Regions from separate parts of the Streptomyces sp. NPDC087859 genome, predicted to be linked through region 2. Evidence: riboswitches for the same ligand, from Rfam matches in the RefSeq annotation. Region 2 holds a riboswitch; each other region holds the start of a gene.
The links. A riboswitch is a leader RNA that binds a small molecule or an ion and turns the genes downstream of it on or off. The one in region 2 is predicted to bind cobalamin.

Region 1 (2,191 bases), on a different contig from region 2:
CGAGCGAGGCGAGCAGCGCGGTCAGTCCGCCGCCGGTCAACAGCGCTGTGCGCAAAGTCACTTGGCGAGCCCGAAGTCACGCAGCCCGGCCGCGACCTTCTCGATCCCCTCGATCGTACGGATGGACGGGTTCATCGCCTGCCCGCTCAGCAGCACGTACCGCTTCTTCTTCACGGCGGTGAGGTTGCGGGTGGCCGGGTTCGTCTCCAGGAAGCGGATCTTCGCCTTGGCGGTTTCGGCGGTCTGCTGCTTGCGGGTCAGGTCGCCGATGACGATGACGTCCGGGTCGCGGTCGGCGACAGTCTCCCAGTTGACCTGGGGCCATTCGTCGTGGGTGTCGGCGAAGGCGTTCTTCGCGCCGACCGCGCGGGTGATGGCACCGGGCGCACCGCAGCAGCCGGCGAGGTAGGGCGACTGGGAGTTGGCGAACCAGTACATGAGGGAAACGTCTGAGGCATGCAGTCCGGCAGCGGCTGTGCTCACCCTCTTCTTCAGCGCGGCGACGAGCTCTTCGCCGCGCTTTTCGACGCCGAACGCCCGTGCCAGGTCGCCTATCTCGCCGTACACGACGTCGAGCGTGAGGGGTGTGGAGCGCGATCCGTCGCCGCCGCTGTCGTTGTCCTTGCCCGCCGCGCAGTCGGACGGCGAGACGTAGGTCGGCACGCCCAGCTTCTCGAACTGCTCGCGGGTGGCGACGCCGCCCTTGCCGAGGGTGGAGACGAAGGAGGCGGTGACGAAGTCGGGTTCGGCGTCCAGGACCTTCTCGAAGGAGGGGTTGTTGTCGGCGAGGCGCGGCACGGTGGCGTTGGCCTTCTCTAGGCCCTTCATCACCGGGTCGGTCCAGGTCGCCGTGCCCGCCATGCGGTCGGCCAGGCCCAAGGAGAGCAGGATCTCCGTGGTGCCCTGGTTGAGTGAGACGGCCCGCTTCGGGGCCGACTTCATGGTGACCTTGTTCCCGCAGTTGTCGATGGTGACCGGGTAGCCGGCGGCCGCGGCCTTCTCGGTCTTCGCGTCGCCGCCGTCGGCAGAACCGCAGGCGGTGAGCAGCAGGGCGGAGGTGAGAAGCAGGGCCGGGACAGGGAGGTGAGCGGGTGTGCGGAGCACGGGCATGCCTCGGGGGTCGGGGCTCGTTCGCGGAGCCTGGCCTACGGGTGTCCCCCGCGCCGGGGCGCGGAGGTGCCAGCAGGTCTTCGGACTCGGGTTCGTCCGGCCGGGGCGCCTTCCCGGTCTCCCAGTGGCGTGCGTGCCCCGCCCGTCCCCCTCACCGCTGCGCGTCAGTTCCGGATTCGCACCGGATTCCCTGGCCTCGGGTGTGGCTCGACTGGCCCGTCGAGGCTATCAAGTCCGTCGTGCGGTCAGATCGTGCGCTTGGTCACGGGGTAGGACACGAAGGTGCTCGTGTTCTGGTCGATCCGCAGCGCACTGGCATCAGGTCGCCGTTGCCGCGGCCGCCGCTCGGCCCGACTGGCGGCCGGAGAAGAGACAGCCGCCAAGGAAGGTGCCCTCCAGGGAGCGGTATCCGTGGACGCCGCCTCCGCCGAAGCCCGCGACCTCGCCGGCCGCGTACAGACCGGGGACCGCCTTGCCTGCGTCGTTGAGGACGCGGCCCGAGAGGTCGGTCTGGAGGCCGCCGAGGGTCTTGCGGGTGAGGATGTTGAGGCGTACGGCGATGAGCGGCCCGGCGCTCGAGTCCATGATTCTGTGGGCCGAGGCCGTGCGGCTGAGCGTGTCGCCAGGGTAGGCCAGGGCGTTGCGGATGCCCATGACCTGGACGTCCTTGGTGTAGGGGTTGTCGATTTCCCGGTCGCGGGCCTCGATCTGGCGCTGAAGGCCATCCAGCTTGATCAGGTTCTCGCCGGTGAGCTTGTTCATACCCCTGACGAGTTCCGACAGGGTCGTGGCGACGACGAAGTCCACGCCGTTCTTCTTGAACTTCTCGATCGGCTCCGGCGTCTGCCAGATGCGGGAGAGCAGCTTCCAGATGTTCTTCTCCGTCAGGTCCGGGTTCTGCTCGGAGCCGGAGAGCGCGAACTCCTTGGCGATGATCTTCTGGGTGGTGACGAACCAGGAGTAGTCGTAGCCGGTGTCGGTGATCGACTTGAGGGTGTGCAGGGTGTCGTACCCGGGAATGTCGGGTGAGTTGAACCGCTTGCCGGTGGCGTCGAACCACATGGACGACGGGCCGGGCAGG
Region 2 (2,191 bases):
TCGTCCTCGGGTGCATCGACTCCCGGGTGCCCCCGGAGCTCGTCTTCGACCAGGGCCTCGGCGATCTGATGACGGTGCGCAGCGGCGGTGAGGTGCTGGACGAGGCCGTGCTCGGCAGTGTCGCGTACGGAGTGCTCGAACTCGACATCCCGCTGGTGCTGGTCCTGGGTCATCAGTCCTGCGGCGCCGTGAAGGCCGCCGTCGAGAGCGACGTCACCGGCGCGCAACTGCCCGCCCACATCCAGTACCTGGCCGACCAGATACGACCGAACATAGACCGCACCAAGGACGGCGCCGCCCGCGTCGACGCGACCATCGACGCCAACGTCCGGGCCATCCGCTCCCGCATCGCCGCGGAGCCCGACCTCGCCGCGAAGGTGGCCGCCGGTGAACTGGCCGTCGTAGGGGCCCGTTACGAGCTGACCACCCAGCTCGTGCACCGCATCTCCTGAACCGGGGACGGGGTCGCCACCGGTCAAGTCACCGGCGGCGACCCCGTCTTCGTGTATAGGCTGAGCACGCAGCTGGTTCGCCCTGTCCGCCAGGCAGGCGCGTCGTAAGAGGGAACCCGGTGGGAATCCGGGACTGCCCCGCAGCGGTGAGCGGGAACGACCGCCGTCACACGCACTGGACCCGGCAAGCGGGTCTGGGAAGCGACGGCCATTAGGTGCCTCGTATGTCACGAGGTGTGCCCGCGAGTCCGAAGACCTGCCACTGCCCGTGTACGACCGATTCGTACACGGAGATCCCGGTGACCTCGAGGGCGGGTCGGCGAACACTCAGAGCGGGCACGGGTTCTCGTGCGGCCGCCCGGAGTGCCGTTCCCTTCGCGTTCTCCCCCGTCGCCGGGGTCGTGCTACGAGAACAGCTCGCGAAGGAGAGTTCCGTGACCACCGAGTCCGCAGCCGCGGCAGCGCACGCCACCGTGTACGGCTACCCGCGCCAGGGCCCGAACCGGGAACTGAAGAAGGCGGTCGAGGGCTACTGGAAGGGCCGCGTCACCGCCGACGCGCTCCACCGGACCGCCACCGACCTGCGCCGTTCGAACTGGCGAGAGCTGGCCGACGCCGGCCTCCACGAGGTGCCGACGGGCGCCTTCTCGTACTACGACCACGTCCTGGACACCACCGTCATGGTCGGCGCGATCCCCGCCCGCCACCGCGACGCCGTCGCGGCGGACCCACTGGACGGCTACTTCGCCATGGCGCGCGGCGGCCGGGACACCGCGCCACTGGAGATGACGAAGTGGTTCGACACCAACTACCACTACCTCGTTCCCGAGTTGGGGCCGGACACCGTCTTCGCCGCGGATCCCTCGAAGCAGGTGGCCGAGGTACGGGAAGCCCGCGCACTCGGCCTGGCGGCCCGGCCGGTCCTGGTCGGCCCGGTCACCTATCTGCTGCTGGCCAAGCCCGCCCCCGGGGTCGCCGCCGACTTCGACCCGCTGACCCTGCTGGACCGGCTGCTGCCCGTGTACGCCGACGTCCTGTCGGATCTGCGGGCCGCCGGCGCCGAGTGGGTGCAGCTGGACGAGCCCGCGCTCGTCCAGGACCGGACCCCGGCGGAACTGAACGCCGCCGCCCGCGCCTACCGTGAACTCGGCGCTCCGGCCGACCGGCCGAAGCTGCTCGTGGCCTCGTACTTCGACCGCCTCGGACAGGCCCTGCCCGTTCTGGCCAAGGCACCCGTCGACGGCCTCGCCCTGGACTTCACCGGCCCGGCCGCCGCGAACCTCGACGACCTCGCCGCCGTGGGCGGGCTGCCGGGCAAGCGGCTGGTGGCCGGGGTGGTCGACGGGCGCAACATCTGGATCAACGATCTGGAGAAGTCACTGTCCACGCTGGGCACCCTGCTGGGCCTCGCCGACCGGGTCGACGTGGCCGCTTCCTGCTCCCTGCTCCACGTCCCGCTCGACGTCACGGCCGAACGCGATATCGCCCCTCAGATCGCCCGCTGGCTTGCCTTCGCCCGGCAGAAGACGTCCGAGATCGTCACCCTGGCACGCGGACTGGCCCGCGGCACCGACGCCATCGCCGCCGAACTCGCCGCGAATCGCGCGGACCTGGCCTCCCGCGCGGCCTCCCCCCTCACCCACGACGACGCCGTGCGCGCCCGGACGGCCGCCGTCACCGATGCCGACACCCGCCGCTCACAGCCGTACGCCGAGCGTGTTCTGGCCCAGCGCGCCCGT
Region 3 (2,191 bases), on a different contig from region 2:
AAGAAGGCCGACGGCAAGGCCGCCGCGAAGGGCTTCCGCGCCGGCCAGATCGCCTCGGCGGGCCTGGTCTCGCTGGCCCACGGCACGAACGACGCGCAGAAGACGATGGGCATCATCACCCTGGCCCTGGTCGCCGGCGGCGCCGTCGCTCCCGACTCCGACCCGCCCACCTGGGTCATCCTCTCCGCGGGTCTCGCCATCGCGCTCGGCACCTACCTCGGCGGCTGGCGCATCATCCGCACGATGGGCAAGGGCCTGACCGACCTCCAGCCGCAGCAGGGCTTCGCGGCCCAGACCAGCGCGGCCACGGTCATCCTGGCCTCCTCGCACCTCGGCTTCTCCCTCTCCACCACGCACTCGGTCTCCGGTTCGGTGATGGGCGCGGGCCTCGGCCGCAAGGGCGGCGTCGTCCGCTGGTCCACGGCGACGCGGATGTTCGTGGCGTGGGGCCTGACGCTCCCGGCCGCGGCGCTGGTCGGCGCGCTGGCGGAGTGGGTCACCGGCTTCGGCGACTGGGGCACCGCGGTCGTGGCGGTCTTCCTGATCGCCTCCAGCGCGGCGATCTGGAAGCTCTCGCGCCGTGAGGTCATCGACCACACGAACGTCAACGACAGCGACGAGGAGCCGGCCGGCGTGGTGACGACGGCGATCGCCGCGGTCACCCCTCCCCCGGCGGGCACGGTGACCGAGGACCTCACGGCCACGATCCCGGCCCCGGCCGCGACCGCCGCCCCGGAGCCCGCCGCTCCGCCGGCCGCCGTCTGAGCCCGCCGCACCCAGGAACGAAGGAATCACCGACATGAAGATCGACTGGGAAGCGCTGGGCTCCGTCTTCGGCGTCAGCCTCGTGGTCACCGTGGCCCTCGTGGCCCTGTTCACCCTCGGCATCATGGGCCTGTCCCGCCAGGAGCGGGCCACCGCACAGGGCGGATCCGCGGGTCTCGCGGTCACCGGCGCGTACGCCTGCTTCGCGGCGTGCGCGGCGGCGGTGACGTACGGGATCTATCTGATCGTCGCCTGACGCGACGAGCGAACACCCCGTGGGGTGCGGGACGGTCACCGTCCCGCACCCCACGTTTTTGTCGGGCCCGCAACCCCCCGTGTGTGGGCCTCAGCACACTCTCCCGTCCCAGGTCAACGGCAAGTTGACGGCCCTTCCGGGCCCGTGGTGGACTGCCGGGGCCATGTACGACGGCAGAAGAGGAAGCCGGTGGAAGTCCGGCGCGGTCCCGCCACTGTGACCGGGGTAGGTAGCCCCGGGAGCCAGGAACTCTCGTCGTCGGTCTCGTCGAACCAGGGCGTGGACACCCTGAGTGAGGACATATCGCCATGCTCGCCTGCCGTTTGAGATACCGCACCAGGTCACTTTCCGACGCCACGGCCGGCTGAGCCGATGCGTGCCGATCGCGTCTTCGCGTACGGCGCCGCCGCCGGACTTCTCGGTGACCTGCTGCTCGGTGATCCACGCCGGGGGCATCCGGTCGCCGTGTTCGGGCGGGCCGCGGGTGCCGTGGAGCGGGTGTTGTGGCGGGACCACCGGGGGTGGGGGGCCTTGCACACCGCGGTGTGCGCCGGGGGCGCCGTCGTGCTCGGAGCCATGGCACAGAAGGCCGTACGCCCCTCCCCCGCCGCCTCCGTCGCGCTGACCGGTGCCGCCACCTGGGCCGTCGTGGGCGGTACGTCGCTCGTACGCGAGGCACGAACCATCGGGCGGGCCCTGGAAGTCGGGGACGTCGAGGCGGCGCGGGAGCGGCTGCCTCATCTGTGCGGGCGGGATCCGCAGGCCCTCGATGCCGACGGGATCGCCCGGGCCGTGGTCGAGTCCGTCGCCGAGAACACCTCCGACGCCGTCGTGGGTGCCCTGGTGTGGGGAGCCGTCGGCGGGGTGCCCGGGCTGCTCGGGTTCCGCGCCGTCAACACCCTTGACGCCATGGTCGGGCACAAGTCGCCGCGTCACCGGCGGTACGGATGGGCTTCCGCGCGGCTCGACGACGTCGCCGGGTGGCCGGGGGCCCGGCTGACCGCCGTACTGGCCGCTGTCGCCGGGAGCGATCCGCGGGGGGCGCTGCGGGCCTGGCGCAACGACGCCGGCCGGCATCCGAGCCCCAACGCCGGGCCCGTGGAGGCCTCGTTCGCCGGGGCCCTGGGCGTGCGGCTCGGCGGGACCTTGTCGTACGCGGGGCGCGTCGAG
Region 4 (2,191 bases), on a different contig from region 2:
TAGTAGCGCTTCTGCTCCCGCCGGTCGCCGTGGCGGGCGAGCGAGTCCTCGGGCACCAGCTCGGCGAAGTAGGCGCGCAGTTCGGTGCGCAGCCGCTGCTGCTCGGGCGTGTATTCGAGATGCACGGCGCCTCCAGGCTCCCCGGGACCGGTCCTGTCGGCGCACACGGTAGAACGTGTTCCAGAAATTGGGAATGGCGAGGGCACACGAAAGGGCCCCCGGAGTACCGGGGGCCCTTTCGTCGGTGCGGTGACGCCTGAACGGCTCAGTGGGCCACGGGAGCCGGCCGCGCGGCAGCGGCCTTCTCCGCAGCCGTCCTCGGAGCCAACAGCCGCTCCGCCAGCAGCCCGAAGACCAGCCCGAAGGAGGTCCACAGGGTCACCTGGACGGCGAGGGCGGCAAGCCGGTACTGCCACAGGAGGCCGGCCGGGAAGTGTTCCGGGACCTCGCTGAACGACGGCAGGAAGGCGTACGCCAGACCGACCGCGAGGACGAAGAACGCGCCCGCCGCGACGGTGGCGTTCCAGTTGCCCAGGCGCGGCGCGAGGCGCTTGCCCAGGATGACCGTCCCGATCGCCAGCAGCACACTGAGCACGATCATCAGGAAGAACAGCGCGGTGCGCTGGTTGAGGGTGTCGGGGTCGCCCACGGCCGGCGGGTTGGCCGGGTACTTCAGGAACGGGACGACGTAGACGCAGACCAGTCCGGCGGCCGCCAGGAGCAGCGCGCTCGCGCGCGGCCCGAAGCGGCCGATCCGGCCCAGCGCGAAGCAGTACGCGAGCGCCGCGATGCCGCCGAAGGCGACCCCGTAGACGAGGACGCCGGTGGACAGGCCCGCGGTGGACTGCAGGGTGCGGCTGACGAGTTCCTCGCCGCCGTGCTCGTGGGCGTGGGCCTCCTCGAAGGCGATGGCCTGGTCGACGCGCGGTTCGCCCAGGAAGTACGCGACGACGAGGGCGGCCAGGCCCGCGGCGAGGCCCGCGAGCATGCCACGGACCAGCAGGTTTCTGACAGTTGCGGAGTTCATGCGCAGGAGTGCTTCCTCGTCGCTGTCAGTGGCAGGGGAAGCCGAGCAGGTGGCGGGCGTCGTGCACCCACTCATGGACCCCCTCACCGGAGATGAGGGAGGTGGCGCCCTGTTCGGCGCCGACGAAGTAGAGCAGGACCAGCATCAGCACGCCGAAGAAGACCGCCCAAGGGGCGATGGCGCCGATCGGCAGCTTTGCTGGTACCGCGGTGGAACCGGTGGTCGGCGGGGCGACGGACTGCGCCATGGCAGGTACCTCCTGGGGGAACTCGCGTCCCGTGTCAGTGGTGCACAGGACGACGGGGCGGGTCTGACTCACCCGGCCCGCACCCGAAGGGCGTTCCCGGCATACAGTGGCGCGACCGTGCCGGAATCCCACCGGCTTCCACCGAACCGTCGTCGATATCGACGAGACGGTACCGCGTGGGAGAGGTGCGGCCAAGAGCGCACGGGAGCACCCCGAGCGCCCGGCGAGGGCCGTTCGGCCCGTCAAGTACCGATCTTGGAGGGGCTGTTGAGCGGGGGAACGGGCGTATGACGAGTCGAGTGACGTTGATCTCACCGGCGGTCACCAAGGCGCTGCGGGAGGCCGTATTCGATGACGGCTGCTCTCTCGACGCGTCCGGCCGCCGCCTCGCCCAGGCCGCAGCGGGCTCGCTGCCGGTGGCGGAACGGGTCCTCTGCTCCCCCACCGTGCGCTGCCGCGAGACGGCCGCCGCGCTCGGACTCGACGCCGCGGACGCCGTGTTGCTGGCGGCTCTGGACGCCGGGCGGTGGCGCGGCTCGACGTTGGCCGGGGTGAGCGCCGAAGAGCCGGAGGCGCTGGCGCGTTGGCTGTCCGACCCCGAGGCCGCGCCGCACGGCGGGGAATCGGTGCGCGCGGTGTGCGACCGGGTCGGCTCGTGGCTGGACACGGTCGCCCAGGGCGAGGGGCGCACCGTCGCCGTGGCCGAGCCGGAGATCGTGCGGGCGGCGGTCGTCCGGGCGCTGGGCGCACCGGAGTCGGCGTTCTGGCGTACGGACGTCCCACCGCTGTCGGCGGTCGAGCTCAGCGGCCGGGCGGGGCGCTGGAACGTACGCCTGGGGCACACCCTCGGCCGGGGCTGAGGCCGAACGTGGTCAGCGCAGTGTGGCCATGAAGTCCGTGCAGGCCTGTGCGCACGT

Region 1: another riboswitch for cobalamin. It lies ahead of ACIOHP_RS15010 (ABC transporter substrate-binding protein); the one in region 2 lies ahead of metE (5-methyltetrahydropteroyltriglutamate--homocysteine S-methyltransferase).
Region 3: another riboswitch for cobalamin. It lies ahead of ACIOHP_RS15685 (cobalamin biosynthesis protein); the one in region 2 lies ahead of metE (5-methyltetrahydropteroyltriglutamate--homocysteine S-methyltransferase).
Region 4: another riboswitch for cobalamin. It lies ahead of ACIOHP_RS21300 (CbtB-domain containing protein); the one in region 2 lies ahead of metE (5-methyltetrahydropteroyltriglutamate--homocysteine S-methyltransferase).

The regions. Positions count from the first base shown of each region.
Region 1 is NZ_JBIUUU010000005.1:515,595-517,785, reverse strand. Features, by position in the region: gene ACIOHP_RS15015 (FecCD family ABC transporter permease) at 1-61, opposite strand, end outside; gene ACIOHP_RS15010 (ABC transporter substrate-binding protein) at 58-1,110, opposite strand; cobalamin riboswitch at 1,164-1,341, opposite strand; gene ACIOHP_RS15005 (FAD-binding dehydrogenase) at 1,429-2,191, opposite strand, start outside.
Region 2 is NZ_JBIUUU010000016.1:99,518-101,708, forward strand. Features, by position in the region: gene ACIOHP_RS34975 (carbonic anhydrase) at 1-452, shown strand, start outside; cobalamin riboswitch at 509-731, shown strand; gene metE (5-methyltetrahydropteroyltriglutamate--homocysteine S-methyltransferase) at 887-2,191, shown strand, end outside.
Region 3 is NZ_JBIUUU010000006.1:75,326-77,516, forward strand. Features, by position in the region: gene ACIOHP_RS15675 (inorganic phosphate transporter) at 1-765, shown strand, start outside; gene ACIOHP_RS15680 (hypothetical protein) at 800-1,021, shown strand; cobalamin riboswitch at 1,161-1,293, shown strand; gene ACIOHP_RS15685 (cobalamin biosynthesis protein) at 1,394-2,191, shown strand, end outside.
Region 4 is NZ_JBIUUU010000008.1:256,196-258,386, forward strand. Features, by position in the region: gene ACIOHP_RS21290 (acyl-CoA dehydrogenase family protein) at 1-125, opposite strand, end outside; gene ACIOHP_RS21295 (CbtA family protein) at 266-1,027, opposite strand; gene ACIOHP_RS21300 (CbtB-domain containing protein) at 1,053-1,274, opposite strand; cobalamin riboswitch at 1,313-1,466, opposite strand; gene ACIOHP_RS21305 (histidine phosphatase family protein) at 1,562-2,134, shown strand; gene ACIOHP_RS21310 (ferredoxin) at 2,147-2,191, opposite strand, start outside.